Regions from separate parts of the Streptomyces sp. NPDC004051 genome, predicted to be linked through region 2. Evidence: riboswitches for the same ligand, from Rfam matches in the RefSeq annotation. Region 2 holds a riboswitch; each other region holds the start of a gene.

Region 1 (10,326 bases), on a different contig from region 2:
CGAGGTGCTCGAGGTGTTCGAGCCGTGCGACGAGATCCGCGGCCTGCTCCTTGATGGCGGTGAGCCCCGCCTGTCCCCAGGCCCTCGGCTGGATGTCGGAGACCGACACGGTGCCCAGCACCGTGCCGGTGCTGTCGAGGAGCGGGGCTCCCAGGTAGGAGCGCACCCCGAACTCGTCCACGACCGGGTTGCCCGCGAACCGCGGGTAGTCGCTCACGTCCCCCAGGACCAGTGCCTTGCGCCGGGCCACCACATGGGGGCAGAAGCCGTGGTCGCGGGGGAGTGACCGGCCCAGCAGGGCGCCGGTGCCGTCGCCGCGGACGACGGGCGCGACCGCCGGGGCGTGCAGACCGGCGAAGAACTGCCGGTCCTCCCCCAGGAAGTTGACCATGGCGTACGCCGCCCCGGTGAGTTCGGAGAGGCCGTACGCGAAGGCGTCGAGCGTGGGCTCGGGGCGTTCGCCCAGGCCCAGCCGGTGCAGTCGCCGGGTGCGGGCCGGGGCCTCCTTGTCCTCGGGGGTGAGCAGCAGACGACCGGCCGGGCGGGGCGGGTCGTAGCTCATGGGCGGGCTCCCTGGGTGTGGGCAGAACGCATGGACGGGCTCCGTGACGGTGTGCGGGGATCACATGTGGGCGCCCTGCCCCGTGGCGGGGGCCGGGGCGTGGGCGATGAGGTGGCGTACCAGGGTCAGCAGGGTCTGGACGCCCGAGCTGGAGATCCGGGCGTCGCAGCGGACGACGGGGATCTCGTCGGTCAGGTCCAGGGCGGCGCGGACCTCCTGGGGGTCGTAGCGGAAGGCTCCGTCGAACTCGTTGACGGCGATGACGAAGCCGAGGCCGCGCTGCTCGAAGAAGTCGACGGCGGCGAAGCACTCCTCCAGCCGCCGGGTGTCGGCGATGACGACCGCGCCGAGGGCGCCCTCGCAGAGCTCGTCCCACATGAACCAGAACCGTTCCTGGCCCGGTGTGCCGAACAGGTACAGCACATGCTCCGGGTCAAGGGTGATACGTCCGAAGTCCATCGCCACGGTCGTCTCGACCTTGTTCTCGATTCCGTCGAGCCGGTCGGTGGCGGCACTGACCGTGGTGAGCAGTTCCTCCGTGCTGAGCGGCGCGATCTCGCTGACCGCGCCGACGAAGGTGGTCTTGCCCACACCGAACCCGCCCGCCACGAGGATCTTGAGCGCGGTGGGGAACGGGTCGGTGCCGGTGCCGCGGTCAGAGCTGTCGTCGTAGTCCATCGAGCACTGCCTCCAGAAGGGCCCGGTCCGTCGGGTTGTGGTCGAACACGGGGGGTTTGGTGGTGAGCCCCCCGCAGTCGACGAGGTCCGCCAGCAGCACCTTGGTGACGGCCACCGGCAGCTTGAGATGGGCGGCGACCTCGGCGACCGGGAGGGGCGCGCGGCACAGGTCGAGTGCCTGCGCGTGCTCGGGGCCGAGGTAGCCGAAAGGGGTGGCCCCGGTGGCCATCACCTGTGACATCAGGTCGAGTTCGACGGTGGGGCGGGTACGGCCGTCGCTGACGGTGAAGGGACGCACCAGCCGCCCGGCCGCCTCGTCCAGCCAGGGGCCGTCGCCGGCCGTCGCCACGTTCAAGGCCTCATCACCGGGGGTTCTGCGGCGGGCTGCCGGGGAGCGGTCATCAGATACGGCCGGACGCTCTTGACCAGCATCGCCATCTCGTAGCCGAGCACCGCCGCGTCGGCCTCGCGGCCGGCCAGCACCGCGAGGCAGGTGCCGGACCCGGCGGTGGAGACGAAGAGCAGGGTCGAGTCGAGTTCGACGACGACCTGGCGGACGTCGCCGCCGTCGCCGAAGCGGATGCCGGCGCTGCGGCCGAGCGAGTAGAGACCGGAGGCCAGGGCGGCCATGTGGTCGGCGCTGTCCGCGTCGAGGCCGTGCACGGACTTCACCAGTCCGTCGCAGGAGAGCAGTACGGCACTCGACGTGTGCGGCACCCGTTGTACGAGGCCGCTCATCAGCCAGTCGAGATCGGACACGTGGGCGGTCGGCGCATCGCTCGCCATGGTGGATCGACTCCTTGGGGTACGAAGGTCTGCGGGAGCGGTGGGGGCGGGTGCGGGCGTGCTCATCCGGCGGGCGCGCTCCCGTCGTCCCGGGTGGTGTGGTCGGTAGGGGGCGCCGGCACCCCGTCATGGGCGCCGCGCGTTTCCCGGGACACCGCGGGCACGTGGTGCGCTTCCACGGGGTGGAACTGCACGGGGTGGGGTTCCACGGGCCGGGTCGGCAGCATGGGCGCCGTGGGACGGCCCACCGTGTGCTCGCCGGGGTTGTCGGTGCGGCCCGGGTCGTCGCGCCCCAGGGGGACGGCGTCGGTGGGCTGCTGGGTCTCGGCGAGGCTGACGCCCCGTTGGAAGGCCGCCATCAGATGGGGATCGTGACCGGCGACGTGTCCGGTCTCCTGACGCGGCGTGGGGCCGTCGCGGAGTTGGGGCACGAGGTGTTCCTGGGCGCGGCGGCGGGGCAGTCGGGGTCTGTCCACGGTGTCGCGCACCGTGCCGTCGCGCGGGGTGAGGGGGGCGGCTCCCGTCCCGTTCTCCGCGAGGGTCCGCCGGTCCTCGGGGTTGATGCCGGGCGTCGCCTCGGCCGGGTTGGCCCGTACCGCGCGGGCACCGCGCAGCGGCAGGGGTGGCGCCACTCCGTCGGGGGACTGCGGGGTCGCGGCGGGGGGCCGGTCGCGGCGGTGCGAGCGCGGTCCCGCGGCATGCGGCGCCGGGGTGCCGAGCGCCCCGGGCCCCGGCAGCGGACCGGGTCCCGGCAGCGGGACACCTCCGGGCGCGGGCACGGGGTGCTCGGGCCGGGGCGCCGGTCCGCCGCCGTACTCCGTGCCCGGCACGGCGTGGATCTCTCGCGGCTGTCCCGTGCCCGGCCCCGCGACCCACGGCTCCGCGCCCAGCAGTGACTGCGGCACGACGAGCACGGCCTGCACCCCGCCGTAGATGTTGCTCTGCAGCCTGACCTGGATGCCGTGGCGCTTCGCGAGCTGCGAGACCACGAACAGACCGATGCGTCCGTCGGCCAGCAGGCTGGCCACATTGACCTGGTCCGGGTCGGCGAGCAGGGCGTTCATCCGCTCCTGCTCGTCCACGGGCATGCCGAGTCCGCGGTCCTCGACCTCGACGGCGAGCCCGGAGGTGACGAGGCCGGCGCGGAGCAGCACCTGGGTGTGCGGGGCGGAGTACAGCGTGGCGTTCTCGACGAGTTCGGCCAGCAGGTGGATGACGTCGGCGACCGCGTGTCCGCGCAGGGTGCCGTCGATCGGCGGGACGAGTTTGACCCGCGAGTACTGCTCGACCTCGGCGATGGCGGAGCGCAGCACCTCGGTCATGGGGACGGGGTTGCTCCACTGCCGCCGGGAGACGGCCCCGCCGAGCACGGCGAGGTTCTCGGCGTGGCGGCGGATGCGGGTGGCGAGATGGTCGACGTGGAAGAGGCCCTTGAGCAGGTCGGGGTCCTCGATCTCGTTCTCCATCTCGTCGAGGAGGGAGATCTCGCGGTGCACCAGGGACTGCAGGCGCCGGGCCAGGTTGACGAACACCTCGAGTTTCTGTTCGCTGCCCGCCTGGCTGGAGAGCTGGGAGGCCTGCACGACGGCGGTGACGGCGCCGTCGTGCGCCCGGGACAAATCGGCGGCGAGCAGGTCGAAGTCGTCGGCGTTCTCCGGCGTCCTGTCGCGCTGCGCCCGGGGCGGCGGGCCCTCCCCCCGGCGCAGGGCGTCCACCAGGCCGCCCAGGTCGGCCTCGCGCCGGGCCGTGCTCCGGCGCAGGCTCTCCACCCGCTCTTGCACGGAGCGGGCGGCGCGGTCGGCGGCCACGGTGGCGACGACGATGCCGGCGAGGGCCACCGACCCGGCGCCGCCGAGCACGATCCACAGCGGGGCGCCGTGCCGCACCCCGGTGGAGCGGACCGTGAACAGCACGGCCGCGCAGGCGCTGAGGGCGACCGCGACGGGCGGCAGCACGGCGAGCCTCAGCAGTTGGGACCGTATCTGCGTCTCGGGGAGCGCGGGGGCGGGCCGGGAGGGCGGGCGTCCGTGCCGTCCGCCCTCCCGCCGGTCCGTGCGGGAGGCCGGGGCCCGGGAACCGGGCCCCGGTGTCCTCGCACCGGTACCGGTCCGTCGGTTCCGGGTGCCGGTCGCGCCCGAGACGCCGGCCGGGCCCGGCCGGCGGGGCCCCTCGCCCCGTCTGCTCCCTCGTCCGCCTTCTGCCTGCACGTACCGGTCCCCGCTCCCTGATCCGATCTGGTGGACATGGCCCCGGGACGCGATGCGCCCGACCGACACTCACCGTAGTCACCAGCGCATCACGTGCGGTGGCCAGTTGACAAACTTGCCCGGACAGCGTCCCGCTCTGGTATGAGCCTTCGTACGACAGACCGATGAACCCGTCAGGCAGTCACCCGGAAACGGTCGTCACTCGATCCGACCTGGTCAGAAGCGGTCATGAATACATGCCGAGGGCCGGGGAGCCCACGGCTCCCCGGCCCTCGTTTCCTCCGGCATCCACTCACCCGGGCCACCGCGACGGCCACGACCCCTCCGCCGCAGCGGCCCTCGGAGTTCCTTCACCCCCGAGGAGGGTCCGCGAAATTCTCACTCTCCGTAGCAACAGAGGCCATGACTTCCGGGCTCGCGGACTCCTGCCCCACGTCACTCCTCTCCCACCAGGTCCAGGTCCTCGTGGGAGGAGGCGGAGGGGTCCGTGAGGGGGTCGGGCAGCGGCCACTTGTGGTTCGGGACGTGCCCCACCTCCCGCCACCACGTCTTCGCCGGCAGCTCTCCCGCGGGCTCGAACGGCAGGCCCGGGACGGGGAAGGCCGCGGGCTGACCGACCGCGTCGGCGGCCGCCATCGTCCACTCGCCGGGCTCCGCCCAGGGGTGCGGCGCCAGGTTGAAGGTGCCCCAGTGGATCGGCAGGAGGACACCGTCCGGGCGGCCTCTCTGCAGGTCCAGATGGGCCTGGACGCCTTCGGCCGGATTCATGTGGATCTCGGGCCAGGAACCGGGTCCCGGGACGGGGTCCAGCCGGTCCTTGGGCCAGAAGTCCGAGTACGCGCCGATCTGGATCATCGTCGCGTCGAACGGTCCGTGGTCGGCGCCGATGTCCTTGAAGCCGTCGAAGTAGCCGGTGTCGCCGCTGTGGTAGACGCGGTGCTCCGCACCCGCCACGACCCAGGAGGCCCACAGGGTGTGCTGGGTGTTGCGCAGCCCCCGGCCGCAGAAATGCCGGGCCGGGGTGGCCGTGAGAGTGAGCCCGCCGACCCGTGTCGCCTCGTGCCAGTCCAGTTCGCGCAGCCGGTCGGCGGACACGCCCCAGTGCTCCAGATGGGCGCCCACCCCGAGCGGCACGGCGAACAGCGTGTCCGTGCCGGCCAGCGCCTTGACGGTGGGCAGGTCCAGGTGGTCGTAGTGGTCGTGCGAGATCACCACGACGTCGACCGGGCCGAGCGCGGCCAGCGGCAGGGGCACCGGGTGCAGCCGCCGCGGCCCGACGAACGGGAACGGGGAGCAGCGCTCGCCCCACACGGGGTCGAACAGGACCCGCTGACCGTCGATCTCCGTGAGTACGCTGGAGTGGCCCATCCAGGTGAGACGCAGTCCGGTGGCCGGCGGGCGCGCCAGGTCGGCGAGGGTGGTGGAGTGCACCGGCACGGCGCCGCGCGGTGCGCGGTTGTGCCGGGTCTCCTTGTCGAAGTAGGTCTTCGCCAGGTCCCGGGTCGAGCCCTCGGAGCGGGGCCGGACGGGGCCCCCGGGGTTCTGGAACACCCCGTCCCGGTAGTGCGGGGACCTGCGGATGCGCGCCATGCGCTCACCGCTCGGGTCCGCGCCGAAGGCCGCGGGCCGCAGCGCACGGAGCCCGGAACTCCGGGGACGGAAACCGGCCACGATGCCTCCCAGCAGAGTCGGTCGGACATCCCATTATGTGCGGACCGGCCGGGACCGCGGCGGCGGACGGGACGGAACCGGCCGCCCGGGGGCGACGGGCCCGCCGGGCTCCGGCTCCCGGGACGGGGCGCGGGCGTCCGCCCCCGTGCCCCTCCCCCGTGTCCCGTGCCCGCCGCGTCCGCCCCCCTTCCGGCGTCAGGCCACCGAGGCGATCCGCACCTTGATGTCGTCCGGGGACAGCGTCCCCTTCGCCGTCACGTGGTCCCCCGACGACTCCCCGCGCAGCCGGCGCCCTATCCACGGCACCAGGTATTCGCGCGCCCATTGGACGTCGTCCCGTCGGACGTCGAGGTTGCCGCGCGGCGGCAGCGGGGGCCAGGGCTGCTCCGGGTCGGCCGGGACGTCCAGGCCGAGGGTCTGGCCCGCGCGGAGCGCCACGCGCGTGTGCCCCTCGGGCGACAGGTGGAGCCGGTCGGCGTCCCAGGCCCTGCGGTCCTGGACGCTCTTCAAGGACCACAGGTCGAGCACCGGGCAGCCGTACCGGTCGGCGACGGCCCGCACGTGCCCGTTGTAGGTGGCGATCTTGCCGCGCAGATGCTTGAGCAGGGGCACGCCCCGGGTGTCGAACCCCGTGGTCACCAGGACCGTGCCGGAGACCGCCGTGAGCGCGGCCACGGCCTGCTCGAAACGCTCGGCCACCTCGTCGGGGTCGGTGCCCGGGCGGAGGATGTCGTTGCCGCCCGCGCAGAAGGAGACCAGTGCGGGAGCCAGTTCGACGGCCCGCGGAATCTGGTCGGCCATGATCTGGTCGAGCAGTTTCCCGCGCACCGCGAGATTCGTGTACCGGAAGTCGCCTTCGGGGCGGCGGTCGGCGAGAAGTACGGCGAACCGGTCGGCCCAGCCGACGAACGCCCCGTCCGGGCCGGGGTCGCCGACGCCCTCGGTGAAGCTGTCCCCCACCGCCACGTACGACCCGATCACTGATGTGCTGTCACTCTTCGAATCGTCTGCCACGAGGGGACATGATTCCCTTTCGAATGTGACCTACGCGACCGTAGGAAGGGGTTGACGCGCGGTGAGATAAGCCACTCCCCGAGCATTGTCCCGTTCCGGAATAGCCCTGTTCGCAAGAACGTTGAAGGGCCGAAACGCGCCGAAGGCCGGACCCCGGGATCGGGGTCCGGCCTTCGGCGTGTGTCAGGCGGGTCGCCGCGGGGTCAGGCGAGGGAGACGCCCTTCGCATTGAGGTAGGCGACCGGGTCCACGTCCGAGCCGTAGTTCGGCGTGGTGCGGATCTCGAAGTGCAGGTGCGGGCCGGTCGAGTTGCCGGTGGACCCCGAGAGGCCGACCTGCTGGCCGCCGCTCACGCTCTGGCCGGCCGAGACGGACAGCGAGGACAGGTGGGCGTACTGGGCGTAGTGGCCGTCCTCGAGCCGGATGACGACCTGGTTGCCGTACGCACCGGCCCAGCCCGCGGAGACCACGGTGCCCGGGCCGACGGCCTTCAGGGAGGTGCCGGTCGGAATCGCGAAGTCGACACCGGTGTGGTAGCCGCTGGACCACATGCTGCCGGCCACCTTGTAGGCGGTGCCGGGGCCGCTGCCGGGCACCGGCGAGCTGTAACCGGAGGTGTTCGCGGCCTGGTTCGCGGTCGCGGCACCGGAGGAGGCCTTCGGCGCGGACTGCTTCGGCGCGGAGGACGGAGCGGACGACGAGGGCGGCCCCAGGGGACCGGCAGGGCCGGAGGAGGCCGACTTCTTCGGCGTGCTCGCCGCGGCCTTGCCGTCGACCGAGAGCTTCAGACCGGGGTGGATGAGCGACGGGTCGTCACCCACGACCTCCCGGTTGTCGGCGTAGAGCTGCTTCCAGCCGCCGTCGACGTTCTCGGACTCGGCGATCTTCGCCAGGTAGTCGCCGCCCTTCACTGTGTACGTGCGGGCGCCGTCGCTCTTGCCGCTGTCGGCCTTCTTGCCGTCAGTCTTCTTGTCGGCGACGGAGAACGACTGGACGGCCTTTTCCGGGGCCGCCTGCGCCGGGGCGGCGTTCGCGCCGGTGGCGCCGAGGAGCGGCAGTGCGAGCGCTGCGCCACCGGCGCCGGCGACGGCTATGGAACGGGTGAAACGCGCAGCGCGGGGACGGCGGTGCTTACCCTCTGCGGGCATGACGAATTCCTCTCCGGCGCCTACGAGGTGAGCTGTCGGGTTCGGACTGGAGATGCCCGGCCGCGTCGGGACGCGGCTTAACCCCGAGCCTGTTCCGGAGACCGGGACAGGCAGTGGTACCTGTGGGTCCCCCGCTCCTGCCGTACACGGGTCAGTGTGTGCGGGCTCCGGGCGGCGGCAGGATTAGGCGTCCGTCCGGATCGATGGCGAACGTAGGCGACCACGGCGCAAAGGGACAAGCGCGATGTTCCGAACGAAGGCCCTTTTCCGTGATCCATTCACCTGAATTCCGTCACCCAGAGTCGTCCCGGATTTCCCGCACTCCCCGGATTCCCTTACGGAACAACGGAATTAGGTGAGCATGGCGACAACACATCGTCACCGATATGACGATGCTCACCACGCGCCCCCCACCTCCCCTTCTTTCGGTGCACTTTGTGGCGAAAACTGCTAAACGGACATAACAACTTCAATCGCCCTATCGGGTGCGTTCTGCTCCGGTCGGCCGGTCGCCCCGGAACGCCCCCGTCGACCGGTCCGCGGACAACTCATTGCCCCCGACAGGCATGTCGTATCGTCGGGTGACACCCGCCGGCGCCTCCCCGTCGGCGGCGAGAGGGAGGGGCCCCAGTGACGCAGCACATCCCGTCGACCGAACCCGAGCTGACCGGAGTGCGGAACTTCCGCGATGTGGGCGGACTGCCGACCGTGGACGGCCGCCGGGTACGCCACGGCGTGCTGTTCCGCAGCGGCCACCTCGCCCACGCCACCGCGTCGGACGCCGCCTTCCTGTCCTCCCTGGGACTGCACACCGTCTTCGACTTCCGCAACGCGGCCGACCGGAAGCTGGACGGCCACGACATCGAACTGCCCGGCGTGCGCCAGGTGAACCTGCCGCTGAGCGACCCGGCCGACGGCGCACAGTTCTGGAAGATGGTCCGCGACGGCGACCTGGACCAGCTGCGCTCGATCCTCGCCGACGGCAAGGCGGCGGGCCGGATGATCGCCTCGTACCGCGTGCTCGTCAGGAAACGCACCGCCGAGCACTCCCAGGTGCTGCGCTCGCTCGCCGAGGAGAGCGTCCCCGCGCTGATGCACTGCGCGGCGGGCAAGGACCGCGCGGGCCTGTCGGTGGCGGTGACGCTGCTCGCCCTGGGGGTGGAGCGGGACGCGATCTTCGACGACTACCTCAAGTCCGGCGCCAAGCACCGCCGCTACCGGGTGCGTCGCAGCGGCAGCTCCGCCTCGGCCTACTCCCCCGAGGTCATGGAGCTGCTCGACCCCCTGTTCGACGCCCGCGCCGAATATCTGTCGGCGGCCCTGGAGACCATCGAGGAGACCTGGGGCGGCGTGGACCCCTACCTCGAGACGGCGCTCGGGCTCACCCCCGAGAACCGGGAGCGACTGCGCGAGCGCCTGCTCGAGTGAGGAACCCCTCGTCCGGTGACTACTGCTTGGCGCCCAGCGCGAACAGCAGGTAGATGAAGGCCGCGAAGAGGTGCCCCACCACGACGTAGACGAACAGCCTCACCCACAGGGCGCGAGGGAACTTCTCCTCCAGGTCTTTCATGACACATCTCCATGGGTGGGGCCCAGGCACAGGGCGGCCGTGGGACTCTGCAACAGGGTATGGACGAAGAGCAGCTCGACCCCGTCGGGGTCCTGAGCGGCGATACGGTGCGGGGTCAGCGAGTCGAAGTGCGCGCTGTCGCCCGGGGCCAGCCGGTGCAGCGCGTCCCCGAGGCGCAGCAGCAGCCGCCCCTTGAGGACGTACAGCCATTCCTCACCCGGGTGGACCCGCACGATGCCGCTCTGGGAGCCGTGGGGAACCTCGACCCGCAGGGCCTGCATCCCGCGCCCGGGGGAGCCGGCCTGGCGGTACGTCCAGCCGCCCGCGACGGTCGGCTCCGTGTCGGCGGCGCGCAGCACCGCGTCCTGGTCGGTGGTCGTCTCGCCGAGCAGTTCCGAGACGGTCGTACCGTAGATCCTGGCCAGGGAGAGCAGCATGGGCAGCGAGGGCTGGCGCTGCCCGGTCTCCAGCCGGGAGAGATGGGCGGGCGAGAGCCCCGCGTCGCGTGCCGCGGCCTCCAGGGTCAGGCCCGCCCGGCGGCGCAGCGCGCGCAGGTGCGGTGCGACCGCGGGAAGCGCGGCGGCCGGTTCGGCCGACGGATCGCTCTCGGGGGTGTGCATGACCCCATTCAGCAGCATTTTTGCCCGCGAGGCAAATTTCTTGCCTCGCGGGCAAAAAGAGGTGGGCGTT
Region 2 (10,326 bases):
CACGATGTAGCCGGTCTCGCCGGGCTTGACGTAGTGCAGCCGCTCGCGGGCCCGCTGCTCGGCGTAGGCGTCGTCCTGCCAGCGCGCCTTGAGGTCGCGCAGCTCCTCGACCCGCTGACGGGCCTCCTCCTGCTCCTGCTGGAGGTCGGCGATCTCGGCGCGCTGGGACACGTACTGCCGCATGGGGTAGGCGAGCGCCACGATCAGCGAGCAGACCACCAGGGCGAGCAGCGCGGCCCGGCCGGTCAGCCGGGAACGGCGGGCCTGGCGTCTGGTCTGCGAACGGTAGACCCGGGCCGCGGTCTGCTCACCGATCAGCCGGATCCTGGTCGCGGTGGAGAAGCGGTCCCGGTCCTTCACGGCCATGTCCCCGTCTCCCGTTCACATTTCATACGCGCGTACGTCCCCGGACACGGTACGGGACCGTGTCCGGGGACGTACGGACGACTGGCGGAGCCGCGTCGTCAGGCGTTGCGGAACCGCGGGAAGGCGCTGCGGCCCGCGTACACCGCGGCGTCGTCGAGGATCTCCTCGATGCGCAGCAGCTGGTTGTACTTGGCCACGCGCTCGGAGCGGGCCGGGGCGCCGGTCTTGATCTGGCCGCAGTTGGTGGCGACGGCCAGGTCGGCGATGGTGACGTCCTCGGTCTCGCCGGAACGGTGCGACATCATGCACTTGAAGCCGTTGCGCTGGGCCAGCTCGACGGCGTCCAGGGTCTCGGTCAGCGAACCGATCTGGTTCACCTTCACCAGCAGGGCGTTGGCCGAGCCCTCCTCGATGCCGCGGGCCAGGCGCTCCGGGTTGGTGACGAACAGGTCGTCGCCGACGATCTGGACCTTGTCGCCGAGCTTGTCGGTGAGGGCCTTCCAGCCGTCCCAGTCGTCCTCGAACAGCGGGTCCTCGATGGAGACCAGCGGGTACGCCTCGACCAGCTCGGCGTAGTACTCCGTCATCTCGGCGGCGGAGCGCTCCTTGCCCTCGAAGACGTACGAGCCGTCCTTGTAGAACTCGGAGGCGGCCACGTCGAGCGCGAGGGCGATCTGCTCGCCCGGGGCGTAACCGGCTTCCTTGATGGCCTCGAGGATGAGGTCGAGGGCCTCGCGGTTGGAGCCGAGGTTCGGGGCGAAGCCGCCCTCGTCGCCGAGGCCGGTGGACAGGCCGCGGCTCTTCAGCACCTTCTTCAGGGTGTGGTAGACCTCGGTGCCCCAGCGCAGGGCCTCGGAGAAGGACTCCGCGCCGATCGGGGCGATCATGAACTCCTGGATGTCCACATTGGAGTCCGCGTGCGAGCCGCCGTTGAGGATGTTCATCATCGGCACCGGCAGCAGGTGCGCGTTGGGTCCGCCCAGGTAGCGGAAGAGGGGCAGGTCGCTGGCCTCGGAGGCGGCGTGGGCGACGGCCAGGGAGACGCCGAGGATGGCGTTGGCGCCGAGGGAGCCCTTGTTGTCGGTGGCGTCCAGGTCGAACATCGCCTGGTCGATCAGGCGCTGCTCGGTGGCGTCGTAGCCGACCAGCTCCGGGCCGATCTGCTCGATGACGGCCAGGACGGCCTTCTCGACTCCCTTGCCCTGGTAACGGTCGGGGTCGCCGTCACGGAGTTCGATGGCCTCGAAGGCGCCGGTGGAGGCACCGGACGGAACGGCGGCACGACCCGTGCTGCCGTCGTCGAGGCCGACCTCGACCTCGACGGTGGGGTTGCCTCGGGAGTCCAGGATTTCCCGGGCTACGACGACGTCGATGGACGGCACGAGCATCTCCTTCATGGATGTGACGTGGATCAGCCGGGCCACGGGGACCCTGCGGGACCGAGCCTATCCGGCTCCGGGCGATCGGCCATCCGGTCGGCCGCCTCTCGGACGGAACCGAGAGTAAATTGTTTCCGAACGGAACAAAGACGGGCCCGGAAACCGGAACCCCCTCGTGCCCGTCGGCCGGCACCGGACACCAGACGCCGAACACCGGACACCGGACGCCGGCGAGGACCCGCCGCGTACGGAAAAGCCCCGCCCCGGCGCGTACGGGGAACACGCACCGGGGCGGGGGAGACCCCGTGGGGACGGGGAGGGGAGGGGCTCCGTGGGGACGGAGCCCCCTGGACCTGCGGCCGCACCTTACTTCAGGTGCAGCTGCTGACCCGGGTAGATGAGGTCGGCGTCCTCGACGATGTCGTCGTTCAGCTCGAACAGCTTGTTCCAGCCGCCCTTGACGTCGTGCTCCGCGGCGATCGAGCTGAGGGTGTCGCCCTTGACCACCTTGTACTCGCCGTCGCCCTTCTCGACCTTCTCGCCGGTCGGGGTGGTGACGGTCTTCTTCGCGGCGGCCGGACGCTCGTCGGAGCGGGAGGCCTTCTGCTCGGTGGAGCGCTCGGGGGCGGAGCCGGTGCTCTGCTTCTGGGCGCTCTGCTTCCGGGTGCTCTGTTCCTGGGTGCTCTGCTTCTGGGTGTTCTGCTTCTGGGTGTTCTGCTGCTGGGTGCTCTGCGAGGAACCGCTGTTCTGGTTCCCGGCGCTCTGGTTGCCGGAGCCGCCGCCGGCGTAGGCGGCGTTGGACAGGCCCTTGCCGCAGACCGGCCAGGCGCCCTTGCCCTGGCCCGCGAGGACCTTCTCGGCTATCTCGATCTGCTGGGCCTTGCTGGCCCGGTCGGCGGTGGCGGCGTACTGCGTGCCGCCGTAGCCGGCCCAGGTGGAAGCGGAGAACTGCAGGCCGCCGTAGTAGCCGTTGCCGGTGTTGATGGACCAGTTGCCACCGGACTCGCACTGGGCGACGGTGTCCCACTCGGAGGCGGTGGCGGCGGAAGCGTTGCCGGCCGCCATCAGCGGGGCGGCGACGGCGGCACCGGTGACGCCTGCGACGGCGATGACCCGGGTGGCCTTGGACGGACGACGGTGCTTGCCCTTGCCGGAAAACAGCATGGAAGATCCCCTCACCGACGCCTACGAGGTGAGCTGTCGGGTTCGGGCCGGTTGAGTTGCCCGGCCGCGTCCCTCACGGGACACGGCTTCACCCCTAGCCGATCCGGCGTCAATCACCGGATGCGGCACCTACCTTGGTTCCCCCGCTCCTGCCTACGGCGCATGACGCGACGAGTGTTCCCGTGCTGCCACTGGCAGGATTCGGCGTGGCGGCAGCCGGGGCCCGCGGTGGCGAGCGGTCCTGACGGTAGACACGCGCACGGCGGATAATCAAAGACGATCAGGGCTTCTGAGACCTATCTCTCATCGCCTTTATAACGGACATTCAGCGCGAAACCCGACCTCAACTGCCGCCATCGACACGCCTCTTCGAATGTCAGCCTTCGTCCGATCCGAATCCGAACGCAAGGCTCTGACCGGGAAGGATGAGGTTGGGCGCCGCCTCATCCGCCCCCGCGCCGCCCCCGCCGTACTGGGCGAGCCACCCGCCGCCGAGCGCAAGGGAGTCGACGGCGATCGAGGGACCGATTCCGGTGCCCTCGGGGGCCCTGTCGGCCGGGGAGGAGACGTCGAGGCCGCGCGAGAGGCCGAGGCCGCCGCGCGAGGCGTGCCGGCCGGAGCTTCCGGACTCACGGTCCTCACGCACCTCTTCCTCGGCACTGGCGCCACGGTGGCGGCCGGTGGGGGCCTCACTCGCGGACGCATCCGAAGAGCCCGCCTTCTGTCCCGACTTGCCCGAATCGCCCCCCTTGGCGGAGGGGGAAGCGGAAGCGGAGGGGGAGGCGCCGGGCTCGATGCCCGAACCGTCGGACTCGGGCGCTTCGTCCGCCTTCTGGCCCTTACCGACCTCGATGCCCTTGTCGCCGCCGTTGCCCTTGTTGCCCGAAGAAGCACCGGCGGACTGCGAGGGCGCCGGGGTGGCGGAGCTTCCGGTACCGGACGAGTCGTACGACGAGCCGCCGCCCGCGCCGGTGTCGGCGCCGGCCTTGCCCAGGTCGCCACCCAGGCCCGACAGCAGGCCGCAGGCCTGCCACGCGCCGACCCCCTGGTCGGCGAGGATCTTCTCGGCCACGGCTATCTGCTGGCCGCGGCTGGCCTGGTCGGCGCTGGACGCGTAGTCGAGGCCGCCGTACTTCTCCCAGTCCGCCTGGGTCAACTGCAGGCCGCCGTAGTAGCCGTTGCCGGAGTTCTGACTCCACGAGCCGCCGGACTCGCACTCCGCGACCCGGTCCCAGGTCACACCCTCGGCCGCGCTGGCGCCACTGGCCCCGAGGAGCGGAATCGCGATGGCTGAGCCGGTCACTCCGGCAGCGACGACAAAAGCCGGAGCCTGGCGGGGGCGACGGTGACGACCGTTCCCGGAGAGCATGCGGAGACCTTTCGCAGGACAACAGTTACCCGCACGGCGAGTCGAACTGCGCAGCTGTGCAACCGAGGCGCCGTGCTTGATGGGTGAACGTAGCCGCAGACAATCGCTTGTCACAAGTTCATGCCGCGCAGATCACATGAAGATCACAGAGCTGACCGAACGTCATGTCCGCACTGCCCCGACGACGGTGCGACGGACCGTGCCCGAAGGGGTCCCGACCGTCACTTCAGAGGCGTACGGAGGATGCGCAAAAGCCACTTCTGCGGCAACCCGGTGGCCTTCACGGGTCCGTCCGGCGGGTTGCTACGGCAGACATCCGGTGACCGTTCAGTAAGTCACTTCGGCCATGGGCTGAATTCCACCGGCAGGGTCCGCAGTCCGCGCATGATGAGCCCGCCGCGCCAGCGCAGTTCGGCCGGATCCGACGCGAGCCTGAGGTCCGGCAGTCGGGTCAGCAGCGTGGCGAGCGCGGTCTGGCCCTCCAGCCGGGCCAGCGGGGCGCCCAGGCAGTAGTGGATGCCGTGGCCGTACCCCAGGTGCTGGTTGTCCCGCCGGGCGAGGTCGAGCACGTCGGGATCGGCGAACCGCTCCGGGTCGCGGTCCGCGGCGGCCAGGACGACGAGGACCGGGTCCCCGGCCGCGATGTGCTGCCCGCCGAGGGTGAGCGCCTCGGTGGCGAACCGCCAGGTGGCCAGCTCCACGGGCCCGTCGTAGCGCAGGAGTTCCTCCACGCCGGTCTCCAGCAGCCCGCGCTCCCCGGCGGCGAGCGAGGCTTGCAGGCGCTCGCGCTGCTCGGGGTGGGTGAGCAGGGCGTAGGTGCCGTTGCCGATGAGGTTGACGGTGGTCTCGAAACCGGCGAACAGCAGGATGAACGCCATGGCGGCGGCCTCGTTCTCGGTGAGGTGCTCACCGTGGTCGGAGGCGCGGATCAGGCCGGAGATGAGGTCCTCGCCGGGGGCGGGTTCGGCGGGCAGTGCCTCGCGCTTGCGGTGGATGAGGTCGGCGAGGTAGCCGCGCATCTTCTTCACCGACCGGGCGACCCCTCCCCGGGGTCCGCCCTGATGCCGAATCATCATGCCCGCCCAGTCCCGGAAGTCGTCCTGGTCCTCCCGGGGGACGCCGAGCAGGTCGCAGATGGCGTAGATGGGGAGCGGGAAGGCGAACTCGTGGATGAGGTCGGCGGAGCCGCGCTCCGCGAACCGGTCGATGAGCCCGTCGGTGAGCTCCTGCACCCGGGACTCGAACTCGGCGACGCGGCGCGGTGTGAACGCCTTGCTGACCAGTCTGCGCAGCCGGGTGTGGTCCGGCGGGTCGATGTTGAGCAGGTGCGTCATCAGCTCGGCCTTGCGCTCACCGGGAATGCCGGTCTTCCCCTTGGCGTGGGCGGGCTCGTCGTGGTGCGCCGGGTTCTTGGAGAGACGGGGGTCGGCAAGGGTCTGCCGGGCGTCGGCGTACCGGGTGACCAGCCAGGCCTCCACCCCGCTGGGCAGCCGCGTCCGGTGCACGGGCGCGTGCTCGCGCAGCCAGGCGTAGGCGGGGTACGGGTTGCTCGCGAACTCCCAGGTGAAGAGTTCGGGGGCGGTGCTCTCGGGCTGGGGCTGGTGCTGGTCGGTCACACCCCGACGGTATCCGCCCCCTTCTCCCCGAAGGCCCTCCCCTTGCTCCTCCGGTTACTCCCCTACTCCCCCGTTGCTTCCCCGCCGGTCCCTTCCGCGGCCCGTATCGCGTCCCGGTACGCGCGGGCCGCCGCGCGCAGGGCCGCCTCCGGGTCGACGCCCTCCGCCTCGGCCCGTACCGCCAGGGCGAGCAGGTCGTAGCCGATGCCCTCGACCCGGGGCAGGGAAACGTCCAGGCCCGCGGTGCGGACGCGGGAGGCCAGTTTGGCGGCGAGGGCCAGGCCGGGCTGGCCCATGGGGATGCCCTCGGTGACCGAGGTGCGCTGCTTCTCGACGGCCTTGGTGCGCAGCCAGTGCGCCTTGACCTCCTCGGGGGTGGTCGCCGTCTCGTCGCCGAAGACATGGGGGTGGCGGTGGATGAGCTTGGCGACGATGCCGCCGGCCACGTCGTCGACGGAGAAGGGCTCCTCCGGATGCTCCTCGGCGATCCGGGCGTGGAAGACGACCTGGAGGAGGACGTCGCCCAGTTCCTCGCGCAGTTCGTCCCGGTCGCCCTCCTCGATCGCCTCGACGAGTTCGTACGCCTCCTCGATGCCGTACTTGGCCAGGCCCTTGTGGGTCTGCAGTGACGACCAGGGGCACTCGGCGCGGATGCGGTCCATGACCTGGACGAGGTCGAGCAGGCGGGCGCCCGGCAGGTCGTAGGAGGCGGGCAGCAGCTCCAGCTCCGGCATCCGGACGCGGCCGGTGCCCGCGAGGCGGGCCAGGCCGTCGGTCAGAGCGGGCTCGCCCTCGCCCGTCGCCACGACGACCACGGTCCGCCCGCCGGCGCAGGCCTCGACCAGGTCCTGGGCGGCCGGTGCCGCTTCCTCGACGGCTATGCCCGCCTCCCGCAGGTACGGCAGCTGAGGATGGGCGCCGTCCGCGCACAGCACCCGGTCGGCCGCGTGCAGGGCCTGCCAGGCGGGCCAGGACAGCAGGCCGGGCGCGACGCGGTGGCTGGTGGTGAGCAGGACGACGCGGCCGGGCGGCGCGGCGGAGGGGGCTGCGGGACTGGTTGCGTTCACGGTCCGAAACTAACCCACGGCCTCGCCGGCCCCAGAAAGTTGTCCACAGGGGAACCGGCGCGGTGTGACAGTAGGCCTGCCGCCTCAGGCGATCGGCTGGCTTCCGTCCACCGTGACGTCCCGGACCCACGGGGTCCTGGCGTCGACGCGGCTGCTCTTCTCGTCGTCCCAGGTGCCGTAGCGCGGGTTGAGGTCGACGTCGAGCTTCCTGCTCGCCTCGGACAGGGCCTGCCAGAACTCGGGCCGGCTGGTGTCGGTGCCGAGCTGCCGGGCGAGCTTCTGCGCCTGGACCTGGAGGCGGAGGTTGTCGTCGAGGCGCCGCGGCGGGATGCCGTACTGCTGCAGCCAGGCCGCCTCCAGCGCCTCGGCTCCGCCGGCCTGCTGCTCCAGGCCGGCCCGCATCCCCTGGACCTCCTTGGGGGTGACGCTCACCCCGGCGTCGCGCGCGGCACGCTCCAGCACACGGTCCAGGACCATGCTGTGCAGGGTGTCGCGGGTGAGGCTGCCGGTGCGGGCGACGGCCTGCTCGTACTGGGCCTCCGGCACCGCCTCCTGCTGGGCCGCGCGGATCTCTCCGACCCGGTCCTCCAGCTGCGACACCGTGATCCGCTGTCCGCCCACGACGGCCGCCGCGCCGGGATGCGCGTCGTTCCCGCAGGCCGTGAGCAGGGGGGCCGCCATCGTGAGGGCGGCGGTGAGGAGGAGCGCGGTGCGACGACGGCGATGCAAGGAAACCTCCTGAGGAGAGCTTGTGCGGCGGTGCACAAAGTCCTGCGGTGATCGATAGTAGGCAGCGGCCGGGCTCTGGCCAACCCATTCGACCAACGATTCACCGCGACTTCGAGCACCGCCGCCCCGCTCGCCGGGCGAGGCGGCCCGCGATCCGTGGCGGCGCTGCCGGTGACGCACCGCCCCACCGGTCAGGCGGCGGCCAGCTCGCACCAGACGACCTTGCCCCGGTTGCCCTCCCTCGCCAGCGGCTGCCATCCCCACAGATCGGCGTAGGCCTTGACCAACGCCAGCCCGCGCCCCTCCTCCAGGTCCACGACCCGTTCCAACGGCACCGGCGGCTCCGGCGGCGCGGGGTCCGCGTCCCACGCCCCGATCCGCAACACCCCCGCCGCCCACCGCACCCGCAGGGCGGCGGGTCCCTTGGTGTGCCGCACGGCGTTGGAGACCAGCTCGGCGGCGAGCAGTTCGGCGGTGTCGACGAGACGGATCAGGCCGTGCATGGTGAGGATCAGCCGGAGGGTCCGGCGGCTGATCGTGACGGCGCGGGGATCGTTGGGGATGTAGAGGCAGTACTCCCAGGGGTCGGCCGTGGTGCCGGTTCCGGACATGGGTCAGCTCCTGTCGTCGGGTGAGGGGTCGTGCTCTGCAGCGGTGTGCGGGCGGTGGCATCGCCGCAGCCGTCATGGCAGGACGGAGCGGTGCACTTCCGGAGCCCCGGAATGCCGCAGCGTGTGCATCGCGTCACTGACGGTAGATCTAAATTTAGGGACGCGGCAAGCCGGTCGCGTAATCTGACGCCGAACGAGTCGCGTCCACAAGCACGTCAGGGAGCCGGACCATGGTGAAGAGGCGCGAACCAACGGCACGCCAGATGCGACTGGCAACCGAACTGCGCAGACTCCGTGAGACCGCGGGCCTCAACTCCCGCCAGGCAGCCGGGCTGCTCGGCGTGAGCCCCGCCCAGATCACCCACATCGAGTCCGCGCTCGCAGGCGTGAGCGAGCAGCGCCTCCGTCGCCTCGCCTCCCACTACGCCTGCACCGACAAGGAGTTCATCGACGCCCTGGCGACGATGGCCACCGATCGGACGCGCGGCTGGTGGGAGGAGTACCGGGGCCGCCTCCCCACGCCATTCCTGGACTTGTCCGAACTGGAGCACCACGCGCGGTTCCTGCGCCATGTGGCGGTCCTGTACGTACCGGGCCTGCTGCAGACGGAGGACTACGCGCGTGCCGTCTTCTCGTCCAGACTGCCGGAACTGACCCCCGAGGAAGTCGAGTTGCGCATCCAGCACCGGAGGGAGCGCCAGGAGTTCACCATCCCGTACGAAGCGGTGATCCATGAGGCGGCACTCCGGATCAGAGTCAGCGACCGTGCCACCTCAAGGGCCCAGCTCACCCGGCTCCTCGAACTCTCCGAAGCGGACCACATCACCGTGCGCGTCATCCCCTTCGACCTGGACGGCTTCGCCAGCGCCTCAAGCACGATGACGTACGTGGGCGGCCCCCTGCTCAAGCTCGACACCGTGGTCCGCGACGCGCTGCACGGCTCGGCCTTCATCGATTCCGAGGCTCAGCTCAACACCTACCGAACGAGTTTCCGTAAGGTGGAGGCCGCGTCACTCGAACCCGAACAGTCGCGTGAATTCGTCCACAGGCTGGCGAAGGAGTTGTGAGGAACCCCATGGACACCTGGCGGAAGTCGTCCTACTCGGGCCCGGGTGACGGCAACGAGTGTGTCGAGATAGCGAACTCCCCCACCCACATAGCCGTCCGCGACTCAAAGGCCCCGTCCGGGGCCACCCTCGCCTTCCCGGCCGACGCCTTCAGCACCTTCGTCGAAGCCCTCAAGAGTGAGGGCCGTTCGACGAGGGCCGGACTCGACAACTGACCAGTCAGGGACGAGCGCGCCGGCCCCATGAACCTATTCAACAGGTTGCGCCACACGCCGTGGGTCGCAGTCGCGGACCGATTCCCGGAGCCAGAGGACGGAGAGAGCGCGGGCACGGCCGAAGACGGCGACGAGGTCCGCTTGGTGCGCCCAGGACCCCGCGCCCGCCCCGAAACCCCTCAAGGAACCTGAGTCGTATCCCCGGCCTCATCGGCGAAGGCCAAGACTCCATGTTTGCGGCACAGAGGACAAGCATTCCTCTCACGGTTCGCAAAGTTATCCAACAGCTCATAGCCGACTACCAGTACGACCTCATTCCCCTCGTACGACTCCAGGTTGATCACCGCAGCCTCAAGCAGGCCAATCTCATCGACAAGCAAGGGGATATCACGAACACCTCGGATCGACGCCAGCCCGACTCTCGCATAAAGCGACGGCACCAGAGTCAACCCGCTGGCATTGGCGATCGTCTCTCCACTCGCGTCGCTCAATTCGGAAATCTGAGCATGGGAATGTTCAAAAACTCCAACGAGGGCGACTAATTCTCGAGCTGTGATTGCAATCACATTCGAAGTGGCTGGCGCCAGAGGGGCGTGAAGCTCGTCACGATGACGTCGATACATCGATACGCTCCCAGAAAACCCTATATACAGGGACACTGAATTTATCTTGATATCCAGCCGAGCCGTGCGCCACGACCAATGGCACGGAAGCCAAATACCGCCTCACATGTAACACAAAAT
Region 3 (10,326 bases), on a different contig from region 2:
CTTCCGCCGCGTACCGCACGACGACCGGCCCGGTGACCGACCCACCGGGCAACCCCCCACCGGCCCCTGAGCCCATCCGGCGTACCTGCGGGCAGCGCCCTTCCCTCGTTAGGGTCAATGCCGTGGACACCAGCCGTCCGTACCCGACGCGGCCCGACGCGGTGGCACCCCCCGCCGGGCCGCCCGGACGAGCCCCGAAGCACGTGCACTGGTGGCAGCGGCCCTGGGTGCGCCACGGGGCGCTGATCGCCCTCCTCTCGCTCTCCGGCCTGGTCATCCTGGCTCTGGTCCGCGAGCAGACCGGCACGGAGGGCTTCCTGGTCGGTCTCGGCCTCGCCGTCCTCCCGGTGCCGCTGCTCATCGCCGCCTTCCGCTGGCTGGACCGGGTCGCGCCGGGCCCCTGGCGCAACCTCGTCTTCTCCTTCGCGTGGGGCGCCTGCGCCGCCGCGCTGATGGCGATCGTCGCCAACAGCTTCGCCACCCAGTGGATAGCGACGGAGACGGCGGACCCGTCCCGCGCCGACACCCTCGGCGCGACCGTCATAGCCCCCGTCGTGGAGGAGTCGGCGAAGGCCGCCGCCGTCCTGCTGGTCTTCCTCTTCCGCAGACGCGACTTCACCGGGATCCTCGACGGCGTGGTGACGGCCGGGGTCGCCGCCACCGGCTTCGCCTTCACCGAGAACATCCTCTACCTGGGCAACGCCTTCGGCACCGACCAGCTCACCGGCGGCAGCGGTGTCTCCTCCGTCACCGCGGCGACCTTCTTCGTCCGCGTCGTCATGTCGCCGTTCGCGCACCCGCTCTTCACCGTGCTCACCGGCATCGGCTTCGGCATCGCCGCGCTCGCCGTCGAACGTCGGCGCCGGTGGCGCGTCCTGCCGCCGCTGGGCGGTCTGCTGCTCGCGATGGGCATGCACGCGCTGTGGAACGGCTCCTCGGTCCTCGGCGAGTACGGCTTCTTCGCCGTGTACGGGGCGTTCATGGTGCCGTCGTTCGGCCTGCTGACCTGGCTGGTGGTGTGGACGCGGCAACGCGAGCTGCGGACCGTGCGCACGGAACTGCCCGTGTACGTCGCCGCCGGCTGGCTGAGCCCGGCCCAGCCGTTCGCCCTCGGCTCGATGCGGGCCCGGCGCCTCGCCCGGCGGTACGCGCGCCGGCACGGGGGCCGGGAGGCGGCCCGGACGGTGGTGCGGTACGAGGCGTACGCGACGTCCCTGGCGTTCCTGCGGCACCGGGCGCGCCGCGGCCGCGTGGGCACGGACTTCGCCGCGCGGGAGGGGGAGCTGCTGCGGGAGCTGTGGCGCCGCCGCGACGCGGCCCGCCCGGCCCTGGAGCACGCGGCCCGCGCCACCGCGCCGCCCGTGCCGCTCTGGCCGGTGCACGGCGCGTACGGCGTGTACGGCGTGCACGGCGCGACGGCCCTCTCGTATGCCCCGTACCCCGCGCGTCCCGCCCACCTCGGGCATTCCGCGTACCGGCCGAACCCGTACGCGTACCCGTACCGCCCCTGAGACGTACCGCCCCTGAAAACGCCTGACCGGCAGCCCTGACGTCGGGGGGTCGTCGTCAGAACTGCCGGGGCTGTGGTCGTCTCAGACGGTGAGGCCCTTGGACTGGAGCCAGGCCAGCGGGTCGATGCCCGCGCCGGAGCCGGCGGTGTGGACCTCCAGGTGGAGGTGGGCGCCGGTGGAGTTGCCGGTGGAGCCGACGCGGCCGATCACGTCGCCGGTGTTGACCTGCTGGCCGACGCTGACGTTGATGGAGGACTGGTGGGCGTACCAGATCTCGGTGCCGTCGTCGAGCGTCAGCACGGTCTTGTAGCCGTAGGAGCCGTCCCACCCGGCGGAGGTGATCGTGCCGGTGTGGACCGCCTTGATCAGCGTGCCCGTGGGGGCGGCGAAGTCCAGGCCGGTGTGCTGGCCGGAGGCCCAGTAGGCGCCGGCCTGACCGAAGGTCGAGGAAATGGTGTACGAGGAGGTGGGCAGCGCGTACTGCCGGGCCAGCTCGGCGAGGCGCTCGGCCTCGGCCTTCTGCTTGGCCTCCTCCTCCGCCTTCCGCTTCTCCTCGGCGGCCTTCTCCTCCGCCTCCTTCTTCGCGGCGGCGGCCTTCTCCTTGGCCTCCTGCTCCGCGGCGGCGGCGGCCTCGGCGGCGGCCTTGTCCTCGGCCTGGCTCTGCTGCTGCTCGACCTGGGCCATGATCCGGGCGTGCAGCGCCTCGCCGGCGTCGGAGCCGCCCTGCTCAGTGACCTCGTCGGCGACCGTACCGATGTCACTGAGCGCGGTGGCGGAGCCCGCGGGGGTTTCCTCGTCGGCGATGAGGGAACCGACAGAGGGAAGGTCCGGCATCGAGATCGAGACCGGCGGCTTGCCGGTCTGGGCGCTGGCCATGCCGCCACCGGCGACCGCCGCTATGACGCCGACGCCCAGGACCGTGGAGCTGCGGGCGAGACCTCCGCCGCGCTGCTTGCCGACACGGTGCCGGCCGCGCACGGGGCGGACGGACTCCTCGGTGGGGTTCCACTCCTCGAAGGGGCCCTCGTCGGGGCGGGCACCGCCGTAGACGAAGGGGTCGCCGTCGTACTGGCTCGGCATGAAGGGGGCCTCGGGAGCAGGCCGGTTCGACGCCACCTGGGCGTACTCCTTTCCTTCCTTCTCGCCTACCGGGTTAGCTGACGGGTTCGGAGCAGGAAGGTCTCCTACGCGCGTACACGCTCCGTGTCTCCACGGGGGCGTCCACGCGATTCACCCCAAGATGTTGGTTCCCCGGTTCCCTTACGGGATTCGGCGCATGCGCACGGAGCCGACTCGTGTGACGGCTGGGACGACCGCGCTGCGTTATCGAACGTTAATAGAGGTGGGGGCCGGATTCCAAGCCGTTCCTCTTGATCGTTAACGATTTCCACGCGGACTTAAGCGCCACGGTCGGGCAAAGTCGGGCGAGTTGACCATGCCTCACGCGTCACATTGAAACTGACGGTTTATCAGTTGTTATGCGCAGCGCGCCGACCCGATCACCTGGCGTGACAGCGGCGCGGAAGCCGAGAACGACCGAGGGCCGGAACCCTTTCGGATTCCGGCCCTCGGCCTTCAGTAGCGGGGACAGGATTTGAACCTGCGACCTCTGGGTTATGAGCCCAGCGAGCTACCGAGCTGCTCCACCCCGCGTCGTTGTGTCACCAGCATACGGCATGCGGGGGACACTCCGCACACTCCTCATCGCCTCGCCGTCGCCGCCACCGCCTTCGCCATCGCCGCCGCCGTCACCGCCGTCGTCTCGTCACCGGCCGACCAGATGGCCGTTCGGCGCCGTGGCCGCCTCCTCGTGCTCGGGCAGTACGACGACCCGGGCGCCCCCGGAGGCCAGCACCCCGCTGCCGTCGGCGTCCGCCACGAAGGTGTCCGGCTCCCGCCAGGCGGTGACCACCCGCCGCACCCCCGCGTCCAGGATCAGCCGAGCGCAGGGCGCCGGGCGCGAGGCGCGGCGCGCGCAGGGCTCCAGGCTGGAGTACACGGTGGCGGTCGTGAGCCGTGGATCCGTGGGGTCGGTCTTGGCGAGGGCGGCCTCCTCGGCGTGCACCAGCGGGTCGCCGCCCTCCCGGGAGTGGCCGCGGGCCAGTTCGGTGCCGTCGGCCGCGACCACCACCGCGCCCACGCTGAAGGCCGTCTCCGACGGCGGGCACAGGGCCGCCAGTTCGCAGGCGAGGGCCAGCCAGTGGTGGTCGGCGGCGACGGGGAGCGGGCCGGCGCCGGGGGCGGTGGGCTCGTAGCGCATGAGGACGACGTCGCCGACCGGGCGGGTCTCCAGCAGCCGCAGCCGGCCGCCCTGATAGGCGCCGGGGCCGAAGAGGCGGGCGGCGTCCGGGTCGCCGACGAAGAGCGGGGCGAGGACCAGCTGGAGCTCGTCGGCGAGGCCCTGGGTGAGGAGCTGGGTGTGGATCAGGCCGCCGCCCTCCACCATGAGCCGCCGGACGCCGTACACGTCGTACAGGTGCGTGAGGAGCCGCCGCCAGTCGAGTGCGGCGCCGAGCGGTACGACGTCGGTGGCGAGGCCGTGCGCGTGGGCGCGTTCGGCGCCCTCGTCGGTCGTGTAGAGGACCTTCTCGCCGCCGGTGTGCCAGAACCGCGCCGTCGGGTCCAGGTCGCCGGAGCCGCTGACGCTGACCTTCAGCGGGTACTCGGGCCGGCCCTCGGCGACCCGGGCGGCCCGCCGCTCGGGCGAGTTGACCAGCAGGCGGGGGTTGTCGGCGCGGATCGTGCCGGCGCCGATCAGGATCGCGTCGACCGACGCCCGCACCTCGTCGACCCGGTCGAAGTCGGCCGGACCGGACAGCAGCAGCCGCTCGGGGCCGGTGTCGTCGAGGTAGCCGTCCAGGGAGACGGCGGCGGACAGCAGGACGTACGGGTGGGGCATCGACGCGCTCCTGGGGACGGGGTCGGGACCGCGGGGCCGCGGACCACTGAACTGACTCAAGTCTGACAAGCGGATCGTGGGCCGGGCCGGGGCCCACGTGGGTGTCGCCCTCCCTCAGACATGAGTGGTGCCACGGATGGTCGTCGCGTGGGGCCGGATGTGAGCGTGGGAAGGCGACAAGTGGCTCCCGGACCCCTCTGTGGTCCCCGACGCACCGCCCGCGGCTCTGTATGGCGAAGAACCCCCATCGACGCGAAGGAGCGGCCCCCACTCGGCTCAGTCGATGAGATCACGCTCCGTTCCCGTGCTGTGGAAGGCGGTGGCCCGTGGGACATGCCGACACACTGCTCGCCATGGGCGGCGCCTTCCTCGCCGCCGCGTTCCTCGCCCGCCTCGGCAGCCGGATCGGACTGCCGACCATCCCCCTGTTCATGCTCGCCGGCATCCTGCTCGGCCCGCACACCCCGGGCCCGGTCCTGGTCGAGGACGCGCACGACTTCGGGATGCTCTCGGCGCTCGGTCTCGTCCTGCTCCTCTTCTACCTGGGGCTGGAGTTCCACCTCGACGATCTGAGACGGGGCGGCAGACGGCTGCTCACCGCCGGCGGCATCTACCTGCTGCTCAACGTCGGCGCGGGACTGGGCTTCGGGTTCGCCCTCGGCTGGGGCGCGCGGGAGGCCCTGGTGCTCGCCGGGGTGCTGGGCATCTCCTCCTCGGCGATCGTCACGAAGATCCTGATCGAGCTGGGCCACATCGGCCGGCCCGAGACCCGCCTCATCCTCGGCGTCACCGTCGTCGAGGACATCTTCCTCGCCCTCTATCTCGCCGCCCTGCAGCCCGTTCTCAGCGACGCCCGGGGCCTCACGGACATGGCGCTCCAGGCGGCCAAGGCGTTCGGCTTCCTGATGGTGCTCGCCGTCGCCGCCCGCTTCGGCGGCCGGCTGTTCGGCCGGCTGCTGGCGGTGCGCGACAACGAGCTGCTGGTCGTCACCTTCCTCGGCACCGCGATCCTGGTCGCGGGCGTCTCCGAGGTGCTCGGGGTCGTCGACGCCATCGGCGCGTTCATGGTCGGCCTGATCGTGGCCGGCACTCCCTCCGCACCCCGGATCCGCACCCTGGTGCATCCGCTGCGCGACGCCTTCGCGGCGATCTTCTTCTTCGCCTTCGGGCTGGCCATCGACCCCGGTGACATCGCCTCCGTCGCCGGTCCGGTCTCCGTCGCCGTGGTGCTGACCCTCACCATGAACCTGGCCGCGGGCCTGCTGGTCGCCCGCCTGTACCGCTACGGCGCCGACATCGCCGCCGACATCGCGACCACGCTCGTCGCCCGGGGTGAGTTCGCGCTGATCCTGGCCGCCATGGCCACCGGCGCGGGGCTGGACGGCCGGCTCACCGCGTTCATCGCCGGATACGTGCTCGTCCTCGCCGTCCTCGGCCCGGTGCTCGCCGGACGGGCCGATCTGCTCGCGCGCGCCCTGCGCGCCGTACGGGCACGGCGGTCCGACCACGGGCCCCCACCCGGGGCCCCGCCCGACGCTCCGGACGACGGGCCCGCGCCCGACCTGGACACCGGACGCGACCGGGAGGCGGAGCCCCTGCCCGCCGAGGCCGAGCGGTAGGACCGGTCCGGGCCCCTGGGTGTCGGCTCCGGTGACGGACCGGGCGCCCGGGTGTCGGCTCCGGTGACGGACCGGGCTCGATCAGGGCTCGATCAGGCCGACCCGGATGGCGTACCGGGTGAGTTCCAGCCGGTCCTTCAGGTCGAGCTTGGCCAGCAGGTTGGCGCGGTGGCGCTCCACGGTCTTGGGACTGATGACGAGGAGATCGGCGATCTGCTGCGAGGTGTGCCCCTCGGCGACCAGTTTGAGGATCTCCTCCTCCCGGTCCGTGATGGCCTTGGCGGGCAGGTTCCGGCCGTCCCGGGCGAGTTCGAGGTAGTTGCGGATCAGGGCGTTGACGGCGCCCGGGTAGAGGAACGGCTCGCCGCGCATGGTGGCCCGGCAGGCCTCCACCAGGTCGCGGTCGGCGACGGACTTGAGGACGTATCCGGAGGCGCCGGCGCCGAGCGCCTCGAAGAAGAACTGCTCGTTGTCGTACATGGTCAGGATGAGGATCCGCGTCTGCGGGAGGGCGCGGGAGAGCTCGCGGGCCGCCTGGAGGCCGGTCAGGCGGGGCATGGCGATGTCGAGGATGGCCAGGTCGGGTTCGTGGACGCGGGCCTGCTCGATGGCTTCGGCCCCGTTGTCGGCCTCGGCGACGACCGTCAGGTCCGGTTCGCCGTCGAGGATGAGGCGTACGCCCCGGCGGACCAGCGCGTGGTCGTCGGCGAGGAGGATACGGGTGGGGGGCGGACCCTCGGCGGGGCCGGTGGGAGTGCTGGCGGGAGCCGGGTCGGTCATGTTCGGCGTCTCCGGTCGGGAGCGGCGGTCACGGTCGGCACGGCCCGCACGGGCGCGGGACCCCGTACGGGAACGGGCACGGCGAGGCACACCCGGGTCCCGCCGCCGGGAGCGGGACCCACGTCGAGGTCGGCGCCGACGAGCAGGGCCCGTTCGCGCATCCCCCGGATACCGGCGCCCTCGGCCGCGGCGCCGATGCCGTGACCGTCGTCCCGGACCTGGAGGTCGACTCCGGTGGGGGTGCGGCGCAGGGAGACCTCCGCGCGGCGGGCCTGCGCGTGCCTGGCTATGTTGGTGAGCCCTTCCTGGGCCACCCGGTAGAGGACCAGTTCGGCCTCCGGTCCCAGGTCGGGCAGGTCGGGGTCGAGGCGGTGCTGGACCATCAGGCCGGTGGAGGCGCCGAACTCGGTGGTGAGGGCCTTGAGAGCGCTGGCGAGCCCGAGTTCGTCCAGGACACCGGGGCGCAGCCGGCGGGCGATGCGCCGGATCTCGTCCAGGCTGCTCCGGGTGGTCTCCTGCACCAGGCTCAGCTCCTCGCGCAGCTCCACCGGGGCGTGGTCGGCGACCCGCTTGAGCTGGAGCAGGACGGCGGTGAGGCTCTGGCCGACCTCGTCGTGCAGTTCCTGGGCGATGCGGCGCCGTTCGTCCTCCTGCGCGGAGAGGGCGCGGGCGCTGCTCGTGGCGCGTTCGTCCTCCAACCGGTCGAGCATCGTGTTGTACGTGCTGATCAGCTCGGCGATCTCCCCGCGCCCGGTGACCTCGGGGCGCTGACCCGGGCGGAGCAGGTCGGTGGTGGACATGGCGCGGGTGACGCGCTGCAGCGGGGCGAGGCCGACGCGCACCAGCAGCGCGTTGGCGAAGAGCATGGCGGCCAGCCCCACGGTGAGCACGGCGGCCTCGGTGAGCAGGACCGGGGTGGAGACGGTGACCGGTCCGAGCAGCAGGGCGGTGGCCGTGATCAGTACGACGGCGTTCAGCAGAAAGATCCGCCAGAACAGTGGCACCCGGTACCACCTCCTCACCCCTGCTCACCGTGCGCCGTCTGCCGTACTGTCTGCCGTGGACTCCCGGTGCGGCGGGAGCGTTCCGGCGGCCCGTCGGTCCCGGGGGCGCGGGCACGTGGGCCGCCACGCCCCAGCGTGGTCGCTGTTCCGGCTGTGCGCCATCCGTGCCGACCCCCATTTTTCCACGGGTCCGTGGGTGTTCGGGCGCCCCGCGTACATCCTCGGCCCCCACGAAGATGAGGGTCGGGCCCGATGGTCTCGAGGCGCCCGGCGGGTGATCCTTGAAGTGGACGCGGGCCCGCCCCGCCGAACCGCTCGTACCGAGCGGATGATGACCTCGGCACCCGGGCAAGCTCCCCTGTGTCGGCCCTGGTTCGCGGGCCGACAGCTCACTTTCTCGCCCCCGGCGTCGGTGTCATGGAACCGACGCCCGGAGGCGTTTTCAGGTGGCGGTCGGAGGTCTCCCCGTGCCGCCGCCGTTCGGGAAGGAGGAGACGTGCCCCAGTCCGACGACCAGCGCCTCGTCGATCTCGCGGCCCGAATCGAGCAGGACGATCCGCACTTCGCGCGTTCGTTGTCCAGTGGCCGGCCGGCCAAGCCACGCGAGTACCGGCACACGCGCGCCTGGTGGGTACTGGGAATCGGCGTGGTCCTGCTGTTCATCGGCCTGGTCGTGCCCCACGGGCTGCTCATCGCGACCGGTCTGGTCCTCAGCGGAATCGGCGTTCAGCTGTTCGACCCCTACCCGCCCCGGAGGGGCAGCCGCTACCGGAACTCGGCGCGCTGATACGGCTCGAACCCGTCTTCGGACACGATTCACGGTCACCGCTTTGTCACGTCGGGCGGCTTTTCTCCCAGCGCACCCCGGTTTGGGGTGCGCTAAAATCTTTACCAAGCGCTTACGCTCCGTTGAGCGGCGTTCCGCTCCTTAGTGAGCGTTGACCGCCGAACGTCGAGCGCTGAGCGTCGGCTGCCCGGCATCGCCCGTCGAGCAGCCGAGTGCTGATGACCGGTCGGACCGACGAGCGCGAAGAGAAGAACGGGGGCGTGACATGGGTCGAGTGATCCCCGTGCGTGTCGACAACGCCGCCCGCGACGCCGTTCCCGATACCGGCGGCACCGTCTTCTGGCCTTAGCGCCTGTCCCGGGCCGTCTCCGCCCACCCTGCCCGAGTCCCCGGCATCGACCCCACGCCCCGTAGGGGGACGACCCGTCCCGCAGGGGGCGCCCCGGACCCTCCCCTCCCAGGCACCCGACAGTCGATTCCCGCAGCATCGCACCCCGGCCCCTGGTTCCCCGGCTCCCGACCCCCGGCCCGCCCTCCAGTCCGGCGAGCCCCAGCCCTCAGGCACAGACGCCGCCACCGAACCGATCCACGGAGGTCAGCCGCCCGTGCACAACACCACCGCCCTGCTCGTCGAACTCGGAGCGATCATCCTCGCCCTCGGGCTGCTGGGCCGCCTCGCCGGACGGGTGGGCTTCTCCCCCATACCCCTCTACCTGCTCGCCGGCCTCGCCTTCGGCCACGGCGGGATCCTGCCGCTGCAGGCCAGCGAGGAGTTCGTCGCCACCGGCGCCGAGATCGGTGTCATCCTGCTGCTGCTCATGCTCGGGCTGGAGTACAGCGCGTCGGACCTCGTCACCACCCTCAAGACCCAGTACCCGTCGGGCGCGGTCGACTTCGTCCTCAACGCCGCCCCCGGCGCCGTCGCCGCGCTGATGCTGGGCTGGGGGCCGGTCGCCGCGGTCGCCCTCGCCGGCGTCACCTGGATCTCCTCCTCCGGTGTCATCGCCAAAGTGCTCGGCGACCTCGGGCGGCTGGGCAACCGCGAAACACCGGTCGTGCTCGGCGTGCTGGTCCTGGAGGACCTCGCCATGGCCGTCTACCTGCCGATCCTCACCGCCCTGCTGGCCGGGGTGAGTCTCGCGGGCGGCAGCGTCACCCTGCTGATCTCCCTGGGCACCGTCGGCGCCGTCCTCTACGTCGCCCTGCGCCACGGACGCATCGTCAGCCGCGCGGTCTCCTCCGACAACGCCGAGATGCTGCTGCTGGTGGTGCTGGGGCTGACCCTGCTGGTCGCGGGCGTCGCCCAGCACCTCCAGGTGTCGGCGGCGGTGGGCGCTTTCCTGGTCGGCATCGCGCTGTCCGAGGAGGTCGCCGAGGGCGCGCACGGCCTGCTGTCCCCGCTGCGGGACCTGTTCGCGGCGGTGTTCTTCGTCTTCTTCGGGCTGCACACCGACCCGACGGACATCCCGCCGGTGCTGTTCCCGGCGCTCGCGCTGGCCGTCGTCACCATGCTGACGAAGATCGCCACCGGCTGGTTCGCCGCCCGGCGGGCGGGCATCCCGGCCAGGGGCCGCTGGCGGGCCGGGGGCACGTTGGTGGCGCGCGGCGAGTTCTCGATCGTCATCGCCGGTCTCGCCGTCGGCACGGAACCGCGGATCGGCCCGCTGGCCACGGCGTACGTCCTGATCCTGGTCGTCCTCGGCCCCCTCACCGCCCGCTGGACCGA

What was found. Region 2 has a riboswitch for cyclic di-AMP ahead of ACWEQO_RS17415 (transglycosylase family protein). Riboswitches for the same ligand answer to the same signal wherever they lie in the genome.
Region 1: another riboswitch for cyclic di-AMP. It lies ahead of ACWEQO_RS18990 (M23 family metallopeptidase); the one in region 2 lies ahead of ACWEQO_RS17415 (transglycosylase family protein).
Region 3: another riboswitch for cyclic di-AMP. It lies ahead of ACWEQO_RS25695 (M23 family metallopeptidase); the one in region 2 lies ahead of ACWEQO_RS17415 (transglycosylase family protein).

Annotation. Positions count from the first base shown of each region.
Region 1 covers NZ_JBSGHG010000016.1:129,977-140,302, forward strand. Annotated here, with positions in the region: gene ACWEQO_RS18955 (GAF domain-containing protein) at 1-562, opposite strand, end outside; gene ACWEQO_RS18960 (GTP-binding protein) at 623-1,240, opposite strand; gene ACWEQO_RS18965 (DUF742 domain-containing protein) at 1,218-1,589, opposite strand; gene ACWEQO_RS18970 (roadblock/LC7 domain-containing protein) at 1,592-2,026, opposite strand; gene ACWEQO_RS18975 (ATP-binding protein) at 2,089-3,981, opposite strand; gene ACWEQO_RS18980 (MBL fold metallo-hydrolase) at 4,669-5,904, opposite strand; gene ACWEQO_RS18985 (SGNH/GDSL hydrolase family protein) at 6,100-6,885, opposite strand; gene ACWEQO_RS18990 (M23 family metallopeptidase) at 7,122-8,066, opposite strand; cyclic di-AMP (ydaO/yuaA leader) riboswitch at 8,071-8,233, opposite strand; gene ACWEQO_RS18995 (tyrosine-protein phosphatase) at 8,697-9,494, shown strand; gene ACWEQO_RS19000 (DUF6126 family protein) at 9,514-9,636, opposite strand; gene ACWEQO_RS19005 (helix-turn-helix domain-containing protein) at 9,633-10,256, opposite strand.
Region 2 covers NZ_JBSGHG010000014.1:95,958-106,283, forward strand. Annotated here, with positions in the region: gene ACWEQO_RS17405 (FtsB family cell division protein) at 1-366, opposite strand, end outside; gene eno (phosphopyruvate hydratase) at 465-1,748, opposite strand; gene ACWEQO_RS17415 (transglycosylase family protein) at 2,112-2,909, opposite strand; cyclic di-AMP (ydaO/yuaA leader) riboswitch at 2,913-3,080, opposite strand; gene ACWEQO_RS17420 (transglycosylase family protein) at 3,286-4,278, opposite strand; gene ACWEQO_RS17425 (cytochrome P450 family protein) at 4,614-5,894, opposite strand; gene ACWEQO_RS17430 (nucleoside triphosphate pyrophosphohydrolase) at 5,957-6,961, opposite strand; gene ACWEQO_RS17435 (SurA N-terminal domain-containing protein) at 7,046-7,690, opposite strand; gene ACWEQO_RS17440 (ATP-binding protein) at 7,882-8,301, opposite strand; gene ACWEQO_RS17445 (helix-turn-helix domain-containing protein) at 8,532-9,368, shown strand; gene ACWEQO_RS17450 (DUF397 domain-containing protein) at 9,377-9,583, shown strand; gene ACWEQO_RS17455 (hypothetical protein) at 9,763-10,149, opposite strand.
Region 3 covers NZ_JBSGHG010000029.1:68,629-78,954, reverse strand. Annotated here, with positions in the region: gene trmB (tRNA (guanosine(46)-N7)-methyltransferase TrmB) at 1-70, shown strand, start outside; gene ACWEQO_RS25700 (PrsW family intramembrane metalloprotease) at 123-1,511, shown strand; gene ACWEQO_RS25695 (M23 family metallopeptidase) at 1,593-2,627, opposite strand; cyclic di-AMP (ydaO/yuaA leader) riboswitch at 2,639-2,796, opposite strand; tRNA gene ACWEQO_RS25690 (tRNA-Met) at 3,091-3,164, opposite strand; gene ACWEQO_RS25685 (dihydrofolate reductase family protein) at 3,277-4,410, opposite strand; gene ACWEQO_RS25680 (cation:proton antiporter) at 4,737-6,029, shown strand; gene ACWEQO_RS25675 (response regulator) at 6,111-6,809, opposite strand; gene ACWEQO_RS25670 (HAMP domain-containing sensor histidine kinase) at 6,806-7,813, opposite strand; gene ACWEQO_RS25665 (DUF3040 domain-containing protein) at 8,310-8,600, shown strand; gene ACWEQO_RS25660 (cation:proton antiporter) at 9,206-10,326, shown strand, end outside.